DNA from 3 places in the Solibacillus sp. CAU 1738 genome. Region 3 is predicted to be linked to each of the others. Evidence: riboswitches for the same ligand, from Rfam matches in the RefSeq annotation. Region 3 holds a riboswitch; each other region holds the start of a gene.

Region 1 (6,936 bases), 250 kb from region 3:
AGAATAAATAGTAAGATAACGTTGATTTCCGTTCCAGGCGCTCCCTTTCCGCAGGCACGGCTTCAACTAATTTTTGCGGCGGATAGCCGCAAAAACGGATTTTCCGCCCGTGCGACTGTCGCTTTGCTTTCGCCGCAGAAAACATTGCTGTTCCTGCTCCTGCGCTTACTCGTCGCAAATAATATTTGCAGGAGTGTTGCGCCTTCCACTCCAATCAACTTGTATTGTCTAATGATAAACATGATGACGAAAAAATAAAATCAATGAATGTGAACAACTTGAAATACTGACAATTGAACAGCATGTACCAGTAGAGCATCTTATATGTAAATTAGATGCAGCGATTGATTTCAATTTTATTTAATTTTTCCATTAATGGAAAACTTGTGCGCTACTGTTGGGTGACCGAGTATTGATCGCGTTGGGCTATTCAAAAGGACATTTATTTGAAGCAAAACCTCAGGAAGAATTGAATGAAGATCGAATTAATCATGGGAAGAAACCATTTCCACCTAATAAATTTGAAAAAGAAGAAATAAAGGAAGTTAAGGGCTGATGACGAAGATGATTCGCTTCTTCCATGTACTGTGCCCCTTTAGCGCAGCCTCTCTATGTCGCGGTCTGCCCTCGGTCGAGTGAGAAAGAGAGTCTGCGATTAGCTGCTTGGGGCTATGCAGGTCGCTTTCGCTTTTTTTACTCCTTTAGACTGAAATATTTCAAAATTCGAAACAAATAGTCATTTACCTATTCACCTACATAGAAAATTTTGTTAAAATAGGCAAGTCTGATTAATAAAGTAGGTGGAAAAATGAAAGTGTTTTTTAAACTCGGTTGGTTTTTTAAAGAACGAAAACGAGAGTATGTTTTAGGTTTAATAATGTTAACATTTGTAGCGGTTTTACAATTAGTACCGCCAAAAATTATCGGCTATACAATCGATGAAGTTGGAGCGGGTACGTTAACGAAGGAATCCCTTTTTATGTGGCTCGGTATTATTGCAGCTGCTGCGGCGTTCATGTATGTACTTCGTTATTATTGGCGTAAAATGATTTTCGGTTCGTCTAACTATTTAGCGAAAAATTTACGTGAAAAATTATTTCGTCATTTTACGAAAATGTCGCCATCGTTTTACCAACAGCGCCGTGTCGGGGATTTAATGGCGCATGCAACAAATGATATTTCAGCTGTGCAACAAACAGCTGGCGGTGGCGTATTAACGCTTTTTGACTCCATCACAACAGGAAGCTTCGTTATTTTAGCGATGGCCATTACAATTGACTGGCGTTTAACACTAATCGCACTCATTCCGATGCCCGCAATGGCGCTTTTAACAAGCTATTACGGTAAATTACTACACTCCAGATTCCGTAATGCACAAGCTGCGTTCTCAGATTTGAATGACAAAACGCAGGAAAGCATTTCTGGTATGAAAGTGATTAAAACATTTGGCCAGCAACAAGATGATGTGGAAGATTTCACACGTCTTTCCGATGATGTTGTAAAGAAAAATATGCATGTCGCAAAAATCGATTCATTGTTTGATCCAACGATCAGTTTAGTTGTCGGCATTAGTTTTTTCCTAAGTCTTGCATTCGGAACAAAATTTATTGTAGATGGTGCGATGTCAATTGGAGATCTAGTCGCTTTCACAACATATTTAGGCTTACTCGTATGGCCGATGCTAGCTATCGGTATGTTATTTAATATTGTAGAGCGCGGTTCTGCATCGTATGACCGTATTGAACAATTGCTCAATGTACCAGTGGAAATCGATGACAAACATAGTGCAAAAAATACGCGACCACAAGGAGACCTAGCTTTCCATGTAGATTCCTTTACATTCCCAGGAGATGAAAACCCGTCATTATCAAATGTTCATTTCGAGTTAAAGCAAGGGGAAACGCTAGGTATTGTTGGAAAAACAGGATCAGGAAAGACAGCCATTTTAAAATTATTACTAAGAGAATTTGAGGGCTATACAGGGGATATTTCGTACGGTGGTGTGCGCATTGATGACTATAAAATGCTCGCATTACGTGAGGCGATTGGCTATGTGCCGCAAGATCATTTTTTATTTTCATCAAGCATTTATACAAATATTGCGTTTACAAACCCGCAAGCAGATCGCGAAAAGGTCGAGCATGCTGCGAGCTTAGCACATATTCATGAAGATATTTTAGGCTTCACAGAAAGCTATAGAACAATTGTTGGTGAGCGTGGCGTATCGCTTTCGGGCGGACAAAAGCAGCGTATTTCAATAGCTCGTGCCTTAATGACAGAGCCTGAGCTACTTATTTTAGATGACTCTTTATCTGCAGTAGATGCAAAAACGGAGGAAGCTATTTTACAATCATTGAAAGCATCACGCAAAGAAGCAACGACTATTATTACATCTCACCGTCTCAGTGCGATTCAGCATGCACATGTCATTCTTGTGATGCATGAAGGAACGGTTGTAGAAAAAGGAACACATGAGGAATTAATGATCTTGCGAGGTCGTTATTTTGATATGTATGAATTACAGCAATTAGAACAATTAGTGGAACAGGGGGGCATGTAGTATGGATAAACAACCAACCTTTTCACGCAAAGAGCAAAGTGCCATTATAAGACGATTGCTACGCTATTTATTGCCACATAAAAAAGCTGTTGTACTCGCATTGTTGTTACTTGGTTTAACAGTTTTAGGAGCGGTTCTTGGTCCTTATATTATTAAAGTATTTTTAGATGATCATGTAGCAGTTGGCAATTTTGAAAAAGGTCCTATTGTCTTTTTAGCTGTATCGTATATGACCATCCAGCTATTAAATGTTGTAATTAGCTATTTCCAACATTTGAAATTCCAAGAGATTGCACTAAAAATTATTCAACAGCTGCGAATTGATGTATTTTCTAAAATTCATCAGCTCGGTATGCGTTATTTCGATCAAGTTCCAGCAGGGTCTATCGTATCACGCGCGACAAACGATACGGAAGCGATAAAAGATATGTATGTTGGCGTATTAATTACTTTTGTGCAAGCCGGATTTTTAATAATCGGTGTGTATATCGCGATGTTTTTATTAAATCCTATGCTTGCGGCATTTGCGCTCGTACTACTACCAATCATTATTTACATCATTTACTTGTACCGTAAACATAGCTCGGTTGTGTATATGGAAATGCGTGAAAAATTAAGCGAGCTCAATGCAAAGCTTGCCGAATCTTTATCGGGTATGAGTATAGTGCAAGCATTCCATCAGGAAAAGCGTTTTAATGATGAGTTTGATGGAATAAACAATAAACATTATGTAGCGATGATGAATAATACAAAGCTGAATAGCTTACTACTTCGACCTGTAGTTGATTTAGTTTATTTTGCTGCCATTATGCTAGTTTTATATTATTTTGGTCAAACATCGCTTCAAACGGCTGTCGAAGTAGGAGTTGTATATGCGTTTATTACTTATATTAATCGCTTCTTTGATCCGATTAATCAAGTAATGGAGCGTCTTGCTATATTCCAGCAAGCACTTGTAGCTGCGTCTCGGGTGTTTAAGTTATTAGACGAGGAAGAAGTAGAGCCCGCTCAATTAAATAGTGCGGCAAAAATTTCGAACGGTCTTATTGAATTTAAAGATGTCACATTTAGCTATGACAATCAAAAAGATGTACTAAAAAACATTTCATTTACCGTTAATCCGGGCGAAACGGTCGCGCTTGTCGGTCATACAGGTAGTGGAAAAAGCTCCATTATCAATTTGCTTATGCGTTTTTATGAATTCGAAAAAGGGGATATTATGATTGATGGCCAGTCCATAAAGTCATTTAGCCAACAAGAAATTCGTGAAAAAATGGGGCTTGTGCTACAAGATCCGTTCTTGTTTTACGGTACAATTGCCAGCAATATTCGCTTGCACAATCATACACTGACGACAGCAGATGTACAGGCGGCGGCTGAATTTGTGCAAGCTGATCAATTTATTGATACGTTGCCAGAAAAATACGAGCAAAAAGTGACGGAGCGTGGTTCGACGTTTTCGAGCGGGCAGCGTCAATTAATCGCCTTTGCACGTACGATTGCGACGAATCCGAAAGTGCTTGTACTAGATGAAGCAACGGCAGCTATTGATACAGAAACAGAAGTTGCAATTCAACATTCTCTTGAAAAAATGCGCAAAGGTCGCACAACTATTGCGATTGCGCACCGCCTATCGACAATCCAAGATGCAGAGCAAATTTTAGTGCTACATCAAGGGGAAATCAAGGAGCGCGGAACACACCAGGAGCTACTCGCCCAAAAAGGGTTATACCATAAAATGTATTTGCTACAAAATGGAGTGGAAAATCTCAGCCGAATCGAAGCTTAAGGTATAGGCATCTCAGACTATAAACAAACTCAAAAAATTGGGTTTGCTTATAGTCTTTTTCTTTTAAATAGTAATATAAAAGATTCCTTCTATTTACATTTTAGTTGAGTAATTTCAATTTTAATTAAGAGGGAACCGGAAACTATAGCGGCACTATCTCATATGGTAGCTGCTGCAAAAGCTCTGCGTCATGAAGTACAATATTCCATGAAATAAACTATATGTTTGGCTTCTATTTAAGAGGTCAAGCTTTTTAAATTTGCTTTTTTTAAATAATTAATGATATGGCATGATAAAAAAAGGAATAATAAGATTAAGTTACAAATTCAGTTTTGGATTTGTTTAAATGGGAAGAACGGTGAAAATACGGCGCTGTCCCGCAACTGTAAATGGGAGCACTTTTAACTTCTTGGAGATATACTTCTACTATATTTTTCTAGAAGTGTAACTCTTTTTTTATCGAATTATTTGGAAAATAAAAAAAGTATGCTAAACTTAACTACAAGTGAATAGCAATTGCAGAATAAAGGTGCTCTTTTAAGAGCTTAATAGGGAATTCGGTGCAAAGCCGAAGCTGTTTCCGCAACTGTAAGTGTAGAAGAATGTGCAACATATGCCACTGTCCGACGAGGAAAAATGCCTCCAGTAGATGGGAAGGTTGGTACAGGATACATGAGCCAGGAGACCTACCTTTATTTGATCGTATAAACTCTCTTCGGAAATTAGGAGAATGTATGGCAAATAGACGGATAGGTATGTATTTTTTATATGCTTTTCAAACTGTTTACCGCCATTTCTCTTATAGTGAGAAATGGCGTTTTTTTGTCGTGGAGTGAACGATGCAAAGTATTCATAAAAAAATTGGAGGTTTTGCAAGTGGAATTTTGGAAAAAGTGGCTTCATATTGCAGCCGTGCTTGTTTTGACGCTATCGCTTCTATCGCCAGCTGCTGTTATGGCAGAGACAGATGGATTAATAGAAAATGAGTCAGAGCAAATAAATGAAGGGTTGGAGGGAAATGAAGAAGGGGCTTTATCTGATGAAGGAGATAATAATTTAGAGAAAGATATAACCAAGGAAACCGAAATCGAATTATCTCCTGTTACTACTGATGATAGTGCGTCGATAAAATATTCTGAACCAGCAGGTCATGTGACGGTTTCTGTTGAGAAGTTTACCCTTGGACAAGGATACACAATTGAGCCAATTCAAGTGCCTTTCTATGAAAAGGAAATGGTAGGTCATGTAGTTGCTAGAGTGCTTGGAAGTGGTAATTATAATGATGGATATGATCAAGAAAATATTGGTTACTTAGCGAATATTAAAGATAGTGAAAGTGACGGTAATATTCCTCAATATATACTGGATGTAATGAAAGGAAATAATCAGTCGATTACGGGAAGAAATAAAGTAGGATGGCTAGGACAGCGTGACTATAACTCATCGTCTGGTTGGATGTATACAGTAAATAATGTATTGCCTAATGATGCTTTGGCGAGTTATCGAATTAATGATGGTAATGTAATTCGCTTGCAATTTACTGTAGCTGGTTTAGGTCGTGATCTTGGCTTTGGCAAGGAATGGGGATCACAACCTTATATTGAAGCAGCTAACAAAGACGCACTAACAGCAGAAATTGCTAAAATTAATAGTGCTGCAAATAAAGAAGAAATTTTAGCAGATGCAAATGTATTATCTGCTTATGAAGCTGCTTATGAACAGCTAACGAATATGGAAAGTATCCAACCAAATGTTGATGACGCCCTTGATCAACTAATTGCTGAGCTAAATGGAAACGGCGGAGAAGACGGCAAAATTGATAAAACAAAATTAAAAACAAAGATTGTTGATGCTGAAGAAAATAAAAACTCAGTAAAAGTTAGCGTAGACGGGAAAGATGTATACCTAACAGAAAAATGGGTAACACAAACTGCACTAGATGCTTATGTAAATGTCATCGAATCTGCGCAAAATCTGATTGAAGATGATAAAGCAATACAAGAAGAAATTAATGCGAAAGTATTCGCACTAAATCAGGCTAAAGTTACATTTGAAAAAGCTAAAAAACCAGGGACGAAATTTAATGATTCTGAACGAGCTGGTTATGTGACAGTTTCTGTTGAGAAGTTTACCCTTGGACAAGGGTATGCAATTGAGCCAATTCAAGTGCCTTTTTCTGAAGGGGAAGAGGTAGGGCATGTAGTTGCTAGAGCACTTGGAAGTGGTAATTATAATGATGGATCTGATCAACCAAATATTAATTACTTAACAAATATTAAAGATAGTGAAAGAGACGGTAATATTCCTCAATATATACTGAAAGAAGCGGGGAAATATGGTGAGTCAAATACAGGAAGAAAAAATAAAGATTGGCTTGGAAATAGCGACTATTATTCATCGTCTAATTGGATGTATACAGTAAATCATAAAATGGTTGATCATGTTATGGGTGGCCATCAAAATAAAGATGGTGATGTAATTCGCTTGCAATTTAGTGTAGTTGGTTTTGGTCGTGATCTTGGCTTTAACTATAGTTGGCAGGGAACACCTTTTATTGAAGTAGCTAACAAAGACGCACTAACAGCAA
Region 2 (6,936 bases), on a different contig from region 3:
CCGTTCCAACTCTTCCTGTTGAGTCTACATGTTCATGTTGAACGAACATCTCGCATGTCAACTCATCCACGTATGTAAATGAAAATGTGTCATTCTTAATTATCAAGGCATTCAGTTGACCGTCTGCTTTGATTTGGTTTCCGCCATCCAATGCAATCACACGCTTTTCCAGATCAATCAACGGATTATGTGAGCTAATTTGTTCTGCCCTATAATTAACGACTGGCCAATGTCCTACTATGACTGTCTTATCAGCTTGATGATTTTTCTCATAAAATGAGGGTGTAGATATACCAAAATGTTCACTTGTTTGCTTCCAATCTACATTATTTTCAATACCTGCATGAATAATAATAAAATCATCTGTTTCAAATGCAGTCGGTAATGCTTCAAGCCATTCTAGTTCTTCTGAAAAATACGAACGGTAATAATGTGCTAGCTCTTTTAAGTCCGCAAAATCATCCAGTGATTTACCATTTTTCAATAGCATCTCATTTAATACAGAATACTGTTGTCTGTTCATATATGAAATGATGCTCTCATTTCCACTGATTACTGAACGAAATACTACATCACAATTTCCTTTTGTAATAAAAACATTCGTCGATTCTTCGGACATACAGCGCACATAGTTAATTACCTCTAAACTTGCAGGTCCTTTCTCACACAAATCACCATTAATGAATAGATAGTCTTCTGCAGTAAACTGTAATTTATCTAACAATCTCTTGAAAAGGTGTAAATTTGCATGAATATCTGAAATGACAATTGTGCGTTTTGTTTTATCTAACTTCAAATATTTTACTTCAATCACAATCCAACCTCCGAAGAATATTAATGATTTCTGAATTTAATAGTTAATATGAGATTTGAAATAACACATAACATTTACTGTAACTTAACTAATAATTGTTGATTGTAGTGAAGGCTGGGCGACTCCTTGAGGATTAGCTTGAGGCCACTGAAAAAATAGATACACGCATTTTTTATAATAAGAATTTGCGACAACGATACAATTTTCAAATGATTTAGCACGGTGCGACAGTGTAGCTGACGGCTGCGCCTTTCGCTACAGAGCAAAGCTTCCTGCGGGATCAGCATGAGCCTTGAGACCCTGCAACGCAGTGAGGAGGCTCAAGCCATGCCCGCGGAAAGGGAGTATCAGAGCGCTAAATCATAAAGGCAAATAATTATTCGAATATTTTTATGAAAATCACTTTTTCAGTAGCTTTTTTAGCGTCCCAGCCGTAACGGAAATCAACCTAGCAAATGCTAATATCATTTGTATTTATAGGATTATTTTTGCTCATTATGAGTAATTATTATTGATCAAACTTCACAACAATTTATCTAAATACGTTTGCGCTACGTACGTATTCTACATCTTGGATATTTAATCTGAAGTTGACTACACGAGCAGCTGCAAATAAATAATCAGATAGGCGATTTAAATATTTTTGTACTATTGGTGATACGTCTGACTCGGCTTTCATTAATGATACCGTTTGTCTCTCAGCTCGACGTGCAACTGTTCTCGCAATATGAAGCGTCGCAGCAGCAGGAGAACCACCTGGTAAAATGAATTTTTGTAACGGTGGTGCTTCTTCTGAAAGTACATCAATGCGCGCTTCAAGTGTATCAATTGGCGCTTCCGTTAACTTGTAATGACGTTCCTTCATCACATTCGCTAAATCACCGCCGCCATCAAATAGCTCGTGCTGAATCGCTTCTAAATCCGCTAAAATATCTTTAAATAATTCACGGTTATCAAGCTCTGTCATCGCCTTGCCTATAAATGAATTCAATTCATCTATAGTGCCGTAAGCCTCAACGCGTAAATGGTCCTTATCGACACGACCTCCAATAATACTCGTTTTCCCTTTATCCCCTGTTTTTGTATACAATTTCATCATGTATCACCCTTTCCTTCCTAATTTGTTTGTCTTCTATTATATTTCACAATAGCCTTTACAGTTGTTTCAAAAACCCCACGACCAATCCATTTTCCTATTTCAGTAATTGGACCGGCATATGGCATTTCTTCCCCTTTTTGTGTGGCTGCTATAAGTAAACTATCTGTACCTGTGCCCGTTGCAATCGTACCTGTTCTTGAATCTACAACATTTTCTTGCGCAAGGGCCTTCGTTTTTGCTTCTGTAGCAGTAATCATCGCCTGGTAAAATGCTTCATCTGACAGTTTCCCGTTAATAATGACCCAAGTATTAATCGTTCCGGCATGAAAAACATCGTCTCTTTCATATGTTCTTGTTGCGTCAACTGCATTTCCAATGCCAGCTGTTACCGCAACAATTACTCGGCCGTCCAGAAAGGATTCAATTACAACATTTTCTGGTGGAACCGCCGTTAACATCACTACTGTATTCGTAGGGGATAGCTTTTCATTGCTTAAAAATTGCTGCGTCTCTTGTTTTACATCATTACAAAAATAATCGACATCAATGCAGCGATTTACGAATGTCCCATACCAGCCCATCCCTGCATTATGAACTGCAGAAGAGATTACTTTTAATGGGGCATCTGCTTGTAGCTTAACAAAATGAGGAGCTATAACAAAATGCTCTTTTGTCACTTCTCCAAAAAATGACTCCTCTACCGCTTCTGGTAGCATTGTAATTTGCGGCTTCGGTATTTCTGGATGAGCATATGTTGCAACACGCGCGGCATATACTTCCTCAATTTGCGATTCAAGTAATACTTCATGTGGTACACCTATCGCTTTAACACTGCCTGATTCCATTAATAAAAGTTCATCACAATAAAGTGAGGCTAAGTTAATATCATGGAACACTGATACGACCGTCAAATCGGATTCTTTAGCTTCTTTGCGGATCATATCTAAAATTTGCTTTTGATGTGCTATATCAAGATGATTTGTTGGTTCATCTAACAGTAATACATTCGAACATTGCGCCAATGCTTGAGCAATAAATACTCGCTGTTGCTCTCCACCTGATAAATTTTCTAAAAAGGTGTTTTCATATTTTGTAACACCTGTTTGCGCCATCGCTTTTTGAACGGCTTCTTCGTCTTTACTTGACCATGTTGAGAAAAAACCCGTTTGATGTGGATAACGCCCTAGCGATACTGCATCTCGAACAGAATTAGAAAAGGCATTCGCGTGAAGCTGTGGTAGCACTGCCATTTTTTTCGCCAATTCTTTTGTAGAATACTGATGGACATCTTTATCTTCAATAAACACTTGACCCGCTGTTGATGGAATGACCCCACTAATCACTTTTAATAAAGTCGATTTACCACTTCCATTTGGACCGAGAATTCCGAGAATTTTTCCTTTCCCAACAGTAAATGAAACATCTTTTACGATAGGGGTTGCACCGTAGCCACCTGATATATGTTCTACCCGTAACATATGATTATGCCCCCTTCTTGCGCTGTTTATAAAAAATGTAGGCGAATACCGGCGCACCGATAAATGCAGTAATAACACCAATCGGCAACTCTGTTGGTGCAATAATAGTCCGTGATACTAAATCACAAATGACTAATAAACTAGCACCATTAAGAAATGAAAGGATGAGTAAATGTCGATGATCCGCCCCAATAACGAGACGCATCATATGTGGTACTACTAAACCGACAAATCCTATTGTCCCAGATACTGCGACAGCAGCACCAGTTAACATCGAGCCACCTACTAAAATAGCGTATTTACTCTTCTTTACATCGACACCTAAATACTTTGCTCGATCTTCACCGTATATCATCGCATTTAATTCACGACGGTTTAGCCAGATGAGTAATGTACCTATTATGACAAACGGGATAATCATTTGTACATATGGCCAGCCCCTCATGGACACACTGCCTAAAAGCCAACCCATTATGACGCGAAGCTGCTCACCCGTTAGAGCTATCATTAGTGAAATACAAGAACCTAAAAATGAGCTAAAAATAACACCCGTTAAAATGAGCGTTTCCATTTTCATAGAACGGTCTACAAGTTTTGCAAAGCCCATTACGAAAATCATCGTAATGGCAGCTCCAATAATACTAAATACTGGCAACGTGAAAGTACCTAAAAACGGAATAGACATACTAAAGTATAGCGTAGCAACAGCCCCTACCGAAGCACCTGATGAAATTCCTAACGTATACGGATCAGCAAGTGGATTTTTCAGTAATCCTTGGAATGCAGCACCGGCTATTGCTAGGGATGCTCCAACTAATGCCGCTAAAATAACACGTGGCAACCTTATGTTCCATAAAATACTGTATGCTGTAGGATTTGTTTCTTTATCCCATAATGTTGAGATTGGTATATCGGCTGATCCAATTGCAATTCCAAGCCACATACTCACTAACAGCAACGTAATGGATAGTATGTAAGCGAGTACACTTTTTTTACTCACTGTAAATTCCTCCGATAATAAAAATTAAAAAAGTCCCCCGACGAATGCGAGAGACTAACAAAAGAATAGACTAGACTACATACAAATGCAGAAATAGTACCACCCTCCTATCCTCGTAGGTTGTCGTAGGTGTAATGTAGAGGCAGGTCTCCTGGCTTATGCATCAAGCATGTTTAACATCCTTCCCGATTGCTCAGTGGTTGTTGTTAAACATTCGCATTTACAGTGGCGGGACCGCACCGGATTTAAACCGGTTTCCCTTTTAACTTTACAATAAGTAAAGAACCTCATACAAAATACAAATGAACTTTTCCATTACTCTTATTATAGCGAAAAAAAGTTAGTTGTGTATGTTTTGTTATCTGAATATTCAAATGTGGTAATTATAATCTTCGGGTAATACACGATGTAGAAATTGTTTCGTACGCTCTTCTTTCGGGTTCACAAATAGTTGATGAGCAGATCCTTCTTCAACAATTCGCCCACCGTCCATAAAAATAACATGGCTCGCTACATCACGCGCAAAAGACATTTCATGTGTGACAACGACCATTGTCGTACCGGATTTGGCAATGGATTTCATTACTTCTAGTACTTCTCCGACTAGCTCCGGGTCGAGTGCTGAAGTTGGTTCATCGAATAAAATAACGTCTGGATTTAACACAATCGCTCGCGCTATGCCAACTCGTTGCTGTTGTCCTCCAGATAATTGGCTTGGATAAGCATCATATTTATGTGACAGCCCTACTTGATTCAATGCTTCTTTTGCGATCCGGTGTGCCTCCTCTTTTTTCATTCCACGCCCAATGACAAGCCCTTCTGCTACATTTTCTAACGCTGTCTTATTATGAAATAAATTGTAGTTTTGAAAGACAAACGCGGTTTTTTTACGAACCTCAAGAATTTCTTTCTTTGATGCATTTTTTAAATCGACTGCAATTGTGCCAAAATTAGCTGTCCCTGCGTCTGCTCGCTCTAAAAAATTGATACAACGGAGAAGCGTCGTTTTCCCTGATCCACTTGGCCCTAAAATAACGACTACATCCCCTTTATCAATAGTTAAGTCTACACCTTGTAAAATCTCATGTTGCCCAAATGATTTACGGACATTTTTAATTTCTAACATAGCGCGCTCCTCCTTATGCTACGACAGATTTATAGCGACTTAATCGACGCTCCGATAGCTTAAATAAATATTCAACCGTCATACATAAAATTAAATAAACGAAGAAAATATCCATATACGCCTCTAAATAGTTGTAGCCAACATTTGCCGCAACTTTCGCTCTCAACGTAATTTCCTGTAATGAAATAGCGTAACCGAGTGAGGTTGCTTTAATTAAATTAATTGTCGCTGTACATACGTTTGGTAAGGCAGCGACTAATGCTTGAGGAATTATAATACGTCGATACGCTTGTGCTGTCGTTAGCCCTACTGCCTGTGCTGCTTCTAGCTGCCCTTTTGGAACTGTTTGCAAAGCTGAGCGAAATACTTCAGAAAGCACCGCAGCTGTATTAAATGAAAATATAATATAGGCATACCAAAGTGGATTCACATCGTATATGGCGTAGTCAATATTGTAATTTTTTAAAATACCATCCAGTATTAACGGAATACTGCTATATAAAACGAAAATTTGAATAATTACAGGTGTACCACGGACGAATGATACATATGTTTTCGTAATATTTTTCAGGACAGGGATTTCATTGATACGCGTTAACGCGAGAAAAAAACCTAATGGTACAGCAATGAGCAGCGACACACAAGTAACAAGAAGCGCAACCGGAACACCGCTTAATGCGACGAAAAACGTATCAATTAAAAACTTTACATTTATTAATTCCATTATTGTCACTCCTCCTTACGTTGTTTTTAACGGTTGCTTCCCTTTGCTAAATGCCTTTTCTAATAAACTAAAGCTCTTTTCAATCGCAATAGATATGACCCAATAAATAACTGCCAACGCAATATAAATTTCTAGTGCATGTGTATTATAGTTGTTCGCAATGATTAAATTTGCCTTGCCTACTATGTCAATGAAACCAATCGTATAAGCTAGCGCCCCTTCTTGTAATACAGCAATGAGGCCATTCCCAAAGTTAGGTAAAGCAATGACTAGTGCTTGTGGAAAAATAATACGACGATATGCCTGAAGCGGTGTTAAACCAACACTAACAGCAGCTTCAAACTGCCCCCGATCAATAGCTAAATAAGCAGAACGGATTACTTCCGACATCATCGCCGCAAACTGTAAGCTAAAGGTAATGACAACAAATATCCCAGTATGAACATTTTGCAAATTAATACCGAATAAATTTTCCGAAAACGCCGGAATGCCATAATAGACAAGAAATAATAGGACGATGGATGGCGTACATCGCATAACAGTCGTATATACATTTGCCAACCATTGTAACAGCTTGTTATTACTTAGCTTAGCAGCGGCAAGGAGTAACCCTAGTAGGCTACCGACAATTACAGCTGCACTAGCGATATAGATTGTCACCCATAAATAAGGCAATAGTTGCGGTAGTGCCGACC
Region 3 (6,936 bases):
CAGAAGAGAGTATTATTACTGCAGACCCTCAAGTAGTTTTAACTACGGTTAACTACAATGGTGATCCAGTGGCAGAAATTTTAGCACGTACTGGTTGGGATAAAATGCAAGCGATTGTAGGTCAACAAGTGTATCTACTAGATCCTGATGTTTTAAGCCGCCCAGGTACACGCATTGGCGACGCAGTAGAACTAGTTGCAGAAACAGTATATCCAGAATTATTTAAATAAGTTGATTGAAGGGATGTGAGCATATGCTCGCTCCCTTTTTCCTGTAAAGAGAGGGAATAAAAAATTGGGGAGAATGGTGTTTATTACAGGTGGTGTTCGAAGCGGAAAAAGTGCTTTTGCTGAATACTATGCAAAAAAACTATACTCTGTCTATAACAAAAAACAGCTATTGTATATTGCATCGGGTGTAGCGATTGATGATGAAATGCAAGCACGGATTGAACGCCACCAAAAAGATCGTCTGGAAAGTGACATCGTCTGGCAAACAATCGAAGTATCAGATGTATTGCCAAGCCAGCTTGAACAGTTTACTACTGGAACAGTTATTTTATGGGACTGTATTACGACATGGCTTTCGAATGTATTATACAAAACGGAGAATATTCTAGGTCGTAATGAGGCAATACAGCAATATATCGTGACATTTCAACAGCAACTAATGAGTTGGAAAGCAAGCAACGTATCCGTTATTATTGTATCGAATGAAGTATTAGATGAACAAAAATCGCATTATGCAGATGTAGAATTATATAAAAAATTGTTAGGCGAGCTTTCACAATGGCTAGTCGTATTTTGCGATGAAGCATATGAAATTGATCACAAGCACGTGAATCGCTGGAAATAGAGGTGTCATGATGAAAAACTTTGCCACTGGTTTATTGTTATGCTTTCAATTTTTCACTGCAATACCGGTGAAAAAACAGCTACCATTAACAGCAAAATCAGTAACTGCTATGTATGCAAATATGCCATTTCTTGGGCTTCTAATGGGTGTAACCTCTATATGTATTATCCAAATAAATGAACATTTTTTTCATTTTTCAACGCTTTTACTAGCCATCTTATTAATTATTACAAGTATTATCATTACGGGCGGTTTACATGTCGATGGATTAATTGATACAGGAGATGCTTTTTTTTCATACAAAGATCAACAAAAGAGACTAGACATTTTAGATGATCCACGTGTCGGAGCATTCGGAGTACTAACGATTGTATGTGCGTTGTTGTTAAAACTAGGATTCTTTTATGAAGCACTAACTAGGGATGTTCATTTATTCTATTTTATTGCGATTCCATTGCTAGCTCGTCTAGCCATGCTGTTTTATTTTGTAACGATGAAAACGGCAAAAACTACAGGACTTGCTGCCTATTTTAAAGGACTAGTGAATGCGAAACAAATACTTTTAATTTGTACTCTTTTTTTACTTGTATTACTAGGCGTTGCAATTTATTTTGGACAGTGGAATATGTTCATTTTAGCTCTTTTTATGCTTGTCATCATTGTCCTATATCGCCATTGGACGAAGAAAAATTTCGGTGGTATGACAGGGGATTTGTTAGGAGCATTGTATGAAGGGACTGAAATAATATTATGGGCAATGCTGTTACTATTCATTTAATCCGGCACGGAAAAACACAAGCAAACATTGAACGTAAATATATCGGTCATACAGATGAACCACTCGTAAATGTTGAAGCTGTGAATATGCCTTTAGATGCAAAAATAGTGTATGGTAGTGATTTATTACGGTGCAAGCAAACCGCAAATTTATATTTTCCAAACGCAAATTATGTCGCTAATTCCAATTTGCGAGAGTTGGATTTTGGACATTTTGAAATGAAAACATATGAAGACTTGAAAAATGATGCTGAATACAGAGCGTGGGTAACTGATCCTGAAAATGTTACACCACCGGATGGAGAAAGCTTTCAACATTTTAAAAAGCGAGTATTTACTGCTTTAACTGACATTATATGTGAGCAAGGAAATTATACATTTATCATTCATGGTGGTGTCATAAGAGTTTGGCTTGCAGCATTTTTACATAAACCATTTCAAGATGTTACTGCCAAGCATGACACTATTTATACTTGTTCTTGGAAAGAATTTTTCTCATGGAAGGAGGGCACCCAATGCACGTCTATATCGGAGGTGCCTATAACGGTAAAAGAAAGTTTGTAATGGAAAAATTCAAGGGTGATGGACATATTCACCTGTACGATGGGGTATTACCAGAACTAGCTGATTTTCTACCGTCTGATATTGTCATCGTTAGTCGGTTTGAAAGTATTATTGCAAATGCTAGCTTACAGTCTGAAGATCAACTAGTAGATTCAATAATGGAGCGATTATTATTAATTAACAATTGCACAACGTTAATTTGTATATGTACCGATATCGGACGTGGTATCGTTCCACTTGATAGACAACAGCGATTTATAAGAGATACTTGCGGGCGTTTGTACCAAGCGTTATTTGAAAAAAGTAGCACGGTTACACGCATATGGTACGGTCTACCACAGGTGCTGAAAGGAGAATGATTATGAAGCAAGATAAATTACGTTATTTATTATTAGCAGCACTCATATCAGCTATTTGTGTAATTGGAAGCTTTATAAAGGTGCCAGGTTTTATCACAACTGCAGCGCTTGATTCTGCACCTGCCTTTTTATCCGTCTTTTTTTTACCTCCACTCTATGCTGGAGCAGTCGGGACTATTGGCCATTTAGCTACAGCATTAACATCAGGGATGCCACTCGGGCCATTTCATTTATTAATTGCAGTAGAGATGTTTGTCATCGTCTTTATTTTTGCCAAGCTACATCAACACAATTTTAAATGGACAAAGTGGCCATTTTTAATATTGGCTAACGGAATCTTATCCCCGCTGCCGTTTTATTTCCTTATATCACCAGCTTTTTATTTAGGCGCATTACCTTCTCTGTTCGTGGCAACAGTTATTAACGTTGTAATCGTTATGGCTTGTGTGCCAGTTATTAGTCGTGTAAAAAAAATGATGAAATGGGAAACGAGTAAATGAGAAATGCCATTAAAATTGATGCGACAACATTTGTGACAATTGATAATGCGGCTTGTATTGGTGAAAAAGAGGCTGATGTAGTTTATGTACCTAATGAAATTGCCGCCTATTTTACTGCTCGAACTGCTATTTTAGAACAGTGGTGCGCGGGTGCAATGCCGATTCAGTTGCTATTAGCGAATTTTACTAGTGATACTGCATGGGAAGAATATGTTAAAGGCTGCGAACGTGTTTTCCGAGAGATTGGACAAAAAATGCCACCAATTACTGGCTCCTCTGAAACAAATTTTGCTCCTTTACAATCGGGCCTTAGCTTAACAATGATTGGCAAGCAGCAATTTACACCATCAAAAATGCAATGCCGTTTTTTTGTTATTGGCAAACCACTAGTTGGTCAGCAAGTCATCGACCAACCAGAAAATGTTGCTAATTTAGCAGAAATCTATTCTCTTCTATCGACCGGCGTTATTCAGCAAGTTTGGCCAACTGGTTCAAAAGGGATTGGGGCTGAAATAATTTCTTTTGTAGGTGAAAACTTCACATGTGAAATAGATTTAACTCACTCTGCTGGACCGTCAGCAGCAGTACTCGTTGCCGTTCAAGAGCAAAATATTGACAAGCTTTACAGTAAGGTTTCGGCACCGATTACGGAAGTGGCTCCGCGTAATGAAATGTAATATGAATCTGTCAATAAGTCGTTTTATCCATGAAAATAAATATACTTGGAGAAATGCCATCATATCAACGTATAACCATTTGTACAAAAAAGTAAAAAATATAATGCTTGTTGCAGGGTAAACGACTATGATACAATGACAATAGTTTCGAAATATACAATATATAGTGTGTTGTTTAATTAGGTTCTACTATATGTAGATGAAAAGGGAAATCAGTGCAAATCTGATGCTGTCCCCGCAACTGTAATGCTGACGACTGTTTTATGCCACTGAAGTAATTCGGGAAGGTAAACAGGAGAATGAAGCTAAGCCAGGAGACCTGCCTAGTAAAACAAAATGCGCATTTCTTCGGGGGCTAAGAAATGGGAGCAGAGAATGATCATTTTTTCGTCTGCTTCCATTTCATTACATAAGCTACCTTCAAATGCGAAGGTAGCTTTTTTATTATGCAAAAAGGATGTGTCAACGTGGTTGAAGTAGTAGAACAGCAATTATTAGGCCAATTAATCAATGAATTTGGTGAGGAAGACTTAGAAAACTTAATTCGTTTTTCAAGCAAATGGAGTGCAAAAAATGAGCAAGCACCATTTGAGCAATGGATAGAAGCTTGTATTTTAGAAACGTTAAGCTTTATTGATGAGGACGAGCCTTACTGGACATTTGTAGCTGCTCGATTATTACGTGAAAAAATTTATAAAGAGCAGCGACAAAAGCGCGGATATGATGATGTATATGGCCAGTTTAGCCATTTACTTGAAAAGCTTGTTGAAAAGGGTCTTGTTAATCCAGCATTAATAGAAAACTATTCAAAAGAAGAACGAGATGCATTAGGCAAATTAATTGAACCTTCACACGATGAAAAATTTACGTATATAGGTCTTCGAACATTAATGGATCGTTATGTAGTTCGTGATTTTGATGGTACACCAGTAGAGTTACCACAGGAACGATGGTTAGTCATTGCAATGACATTAATGATGAATGAAACTGATGCACGTTTTGATAAAATTGCTGAAGCTTATTGGGCGCTAAGCAATTTATATATGACTGTTGCAACACCGACATTATCAAATGCCGGCAAGACACACGGGCAATTATCGAGCTGCTTTATTGATACAGTCGATGATAGTTTGCAAAGTATTTATGATACGAATACGGACGTAGCGACATTATCGAAGTATGGTGGCGGAATTGGTGTGTATATGGGCAAAGTGCGTAGTCGTGGCTCATCTATCCGAGGCTATAAAGGGGCATCCAGTGGTGTTCTACCTTGGATTAAACAACTGAATAATACAGCTGTGTCAGTTGATCAGTTAGGGCAACGCCAAGGTGCAATTGCAGTTTATTTAGATGTGTGGCATAAAGACATTTTCACATTTTTAGATTTGCGTCTTAATAATGGTGATGAACGAATGCGCGCACACGATATTTTCACGGGTGTTTGTTTACCAGATGTATTTATGGAAACAGTGGAAGCGCGAGGAGACTGGTATTTATTCGATCCACATGAAGTAAAAAATGTAATGGGCTTCTCTTTAGAAGATAGCTATGATGAAGTCAAAGGCGACGGCACATTTAGACAGCGCTATCATGCTTGTGTGAATCATCCTCTATTATCGAAAGAAACTGTACCGGCAATAGATATTATGAAGCGAATTATGCGCTCACAATTAGAGACGGGTGTACCATTTATGTTTTATCGTGATGAAGTAAACCGCAAAAATCCGAATAAGCATGAAGGCATGATTTATAGCTCGAATTTATGTACTGAAATTTTCCAAAATATGTCCGCTACACAGTTTGAATCTATTGAAATAGAAGAAGACATTATCGTGACAAAACGTAAACCAGGTGATTTTGTTGTATGTAACTTATCGTCTATCAACTTAGGACGTGCAGTAATGGAAGATGTTTTACCTCGACTAATTGCAATCCAAGTGCGTATGCTTGATAACGTCATTGAGCTTAATACTATTCCTGTTCCACAAGCTGACCGAACAAATCGTCGTTATCGTGGTATTGGGCTTGGGACATTTGGCTGGCACCATTTACTTGCATTAAAAGGCATTGCATGGGAAAGCGATGAGGCGGTTGCATTTGCAGATTCTTTATACGAGGAAATTGCTTATTTAACGATTCGTGCATCTAATGCACTCGCTCAGGAAAAAGGCGCGTATCCATTATGCCAAGGCTCAGACTGGCATACTGGGCGTTATTTCGAGAATCGTGAATATACGAGTGAAAAATGGCAGGAATTAAAGCAGCATGTCATGACTCACGGGATGCGAAACGGCTATGTAATGGCCATTGCACCGAACTCATCTACTTCGATTATCGCAGGCTCTACTGCAACAATTGACCCGATTTTCCAAAAGAGCTATTCGGAGGAGAAAAAGGACTACAAAATTCCTGTAACTGTGCCTGATTTGAATGCCCAGACAACATGGTTTTATAAATCCGCGTACTTTATCGACCAACGCTGGACAATTAAACAAAATGCGGCACGTGCTCGCCATATTGACCAAGGGGTTTCTTTAAACTTATACGTACAAAATACTATTAAAGCGAAAGATTTACTACAGCTACATTTAGATGCATGGGCAAGTGGAATTAAAACGACGTATTATATCCGCTCGACTTCAGAAGAAATGATTGAATGCGAATCATGCTCTAGCTAAGGAGGAACTATAAGTGCAAGTTACAAAACGAAAAATAATGGATAAAGAAGCACCAAACCGCTCTACATCAATAGTTAACGGTAGGTCTTCCAATATTTTGAACTGGGATGATGTTCGCTTTAGTTGGGCTTATCCTAAATATAAAAAAATGCTCGGTAATTTCTGGACGCCTTTTGAAATTAATATGAGTACAGATGTGAAACAATTTCCTACACTGACTGCTGATGAACAAGATTCATTTTTGAAAATTATTGGACTATTAGCATTACTAGATAGTATACAAACGGATTTTGCAGGGAAAGTAGCGGACTATTTAACGGATTCTAGCTTAAACGCCTTAATGATTATTTTAGCGCAGCAAGAAGTTATTCATAATCACTCTTACTCGTACATTTTATCGAGCTTAGTACCAAAAGATGTACAAGATCAAACATTCGATTTTTGGCGAACAGTACCTGTTTTACAGGAGCGCAATGATTTCGTAATTAAAGGGTATGAGGCTTTTGCTGAGGAAGCGAATGTAGAA

What was found. A riboswitch is a leader RNA that binds a small molecule or an ion and turns the genes downstream of it on or off. The one in region 3 is predicted to bind cobalamin.
Region 1: another riboswitch for cobalamin. It lies ahead of AAFN87_RS03985 (S-layer homology domain-containing protein); the one in region 3 lies ahead of AAFN87_RS02690 (ribonucleoside-diphosphate reductase subunit alpha).
Region 2: another riboswitch for cobalamin. It lies ahead of AAFN87_RS11325 (FecCD family ABC transporter permease); the one in region 3 lies ahead of AAFN87_RS02690 (ribonucleoside-diphosphate reductase subunit alpha).

What each region holds. Positions count from the first base shown of each region.
Region 1 is NZ_JBDQQN010000001.1:783,003-789,938, forward strand. It holds partial or broken gene AAFN87_RS03970 (hypothetical protein) at 260-550, shown strand; gene AAFN87_RS03975 (ABC transporter transmembrane domain-containing protein) at 809-2,560, shown strand; gene AAFN87_RS03980 (ABC transporter ATP-binding protein) at 2,562-4,349, shown strand; cobalamin riboswitch at 4,860-5,057, shown strand; gene AAFN87_RS03985 (S-layer homology domain-containing protein) at 5,226-6,936, shown strand, end outside.
Region 2 is NZ_JBDQQN010000003.1:376,378-383,313, reverse strand. It holds gene AAFN87_RS11340 (metallophosphoesterase) at 1-814, opposite strand, end outside; gene AAFN87_RS11335 (cob(I)yrinic acid a,c-diamide adenosyltransferase) at 1,347-1,910, opposite strand; gene AAFN87_RS11330 (adenosylcobinamide amidohydrolase) at 1,931-3,391, opposite strand; gene AAFN87_RS11325 (FecCD family ABC transporter permease) at 3,396-4,391, opposite strand; cobalamin riboswitch at 4,517-4,696, opposite strand; gene AAFN87_RS11320 (amino acid ABC transporter ATP-binding protein) at 4,762-5,517, opposite strand; gene AAFN87_RS11315 (amino acid ABC transporter permease) at 5,531-6,241, opposite strand; gene AAFN87_RS11310 (amino acid ABC transporter permease) at 6,257-6,936, opposite strand, start outside.
Region 3 is NZ_JBDQQN010000001.1:532,300-539,235, forward strand. It holds gene AAFN87_RS02655 (ABC transporter substrate-binding protein) at 1-230, shown strand, start outside; gene AAFN87_RS02660 (bifunctional adenosylcobinamide kinase/adenosylcobinamide-phosphate guanylyltransferase) at 304-855, shown strand; gene cobS (adenosylcobinamide-GDP ribazoletransferase) at 863-1,633, shown strand; gene AAFN87_RS02670 (histidine phosphatase family protein) at 1,606-2,196, shown strand; gene AAFN87_RS02675 (bifunctional adenosylcobinamide kinase/adenosylcobinamide-phosphate guanylyltransferase) at 2,148-2,555, shown strand; gene AAFN87_RS02680 (ECF transporter S component) at 2,558-3,055, shown strand; gene AAFN87_RS02685 (hypothetical protein) at 3,052-3,732, shown strand; cobalamin riboswitch at 3,897-4,073, shown strand; gene AAFN87_RS02690 (ribonucleoside-diphosphate reductase subunit alpha) at 4,200-6,410, shown strand; gene AAFN87_RS02695 (ribonucleotide-diphosphate reductase subunit beta) at 6,424-6,936, shown strand, end outside.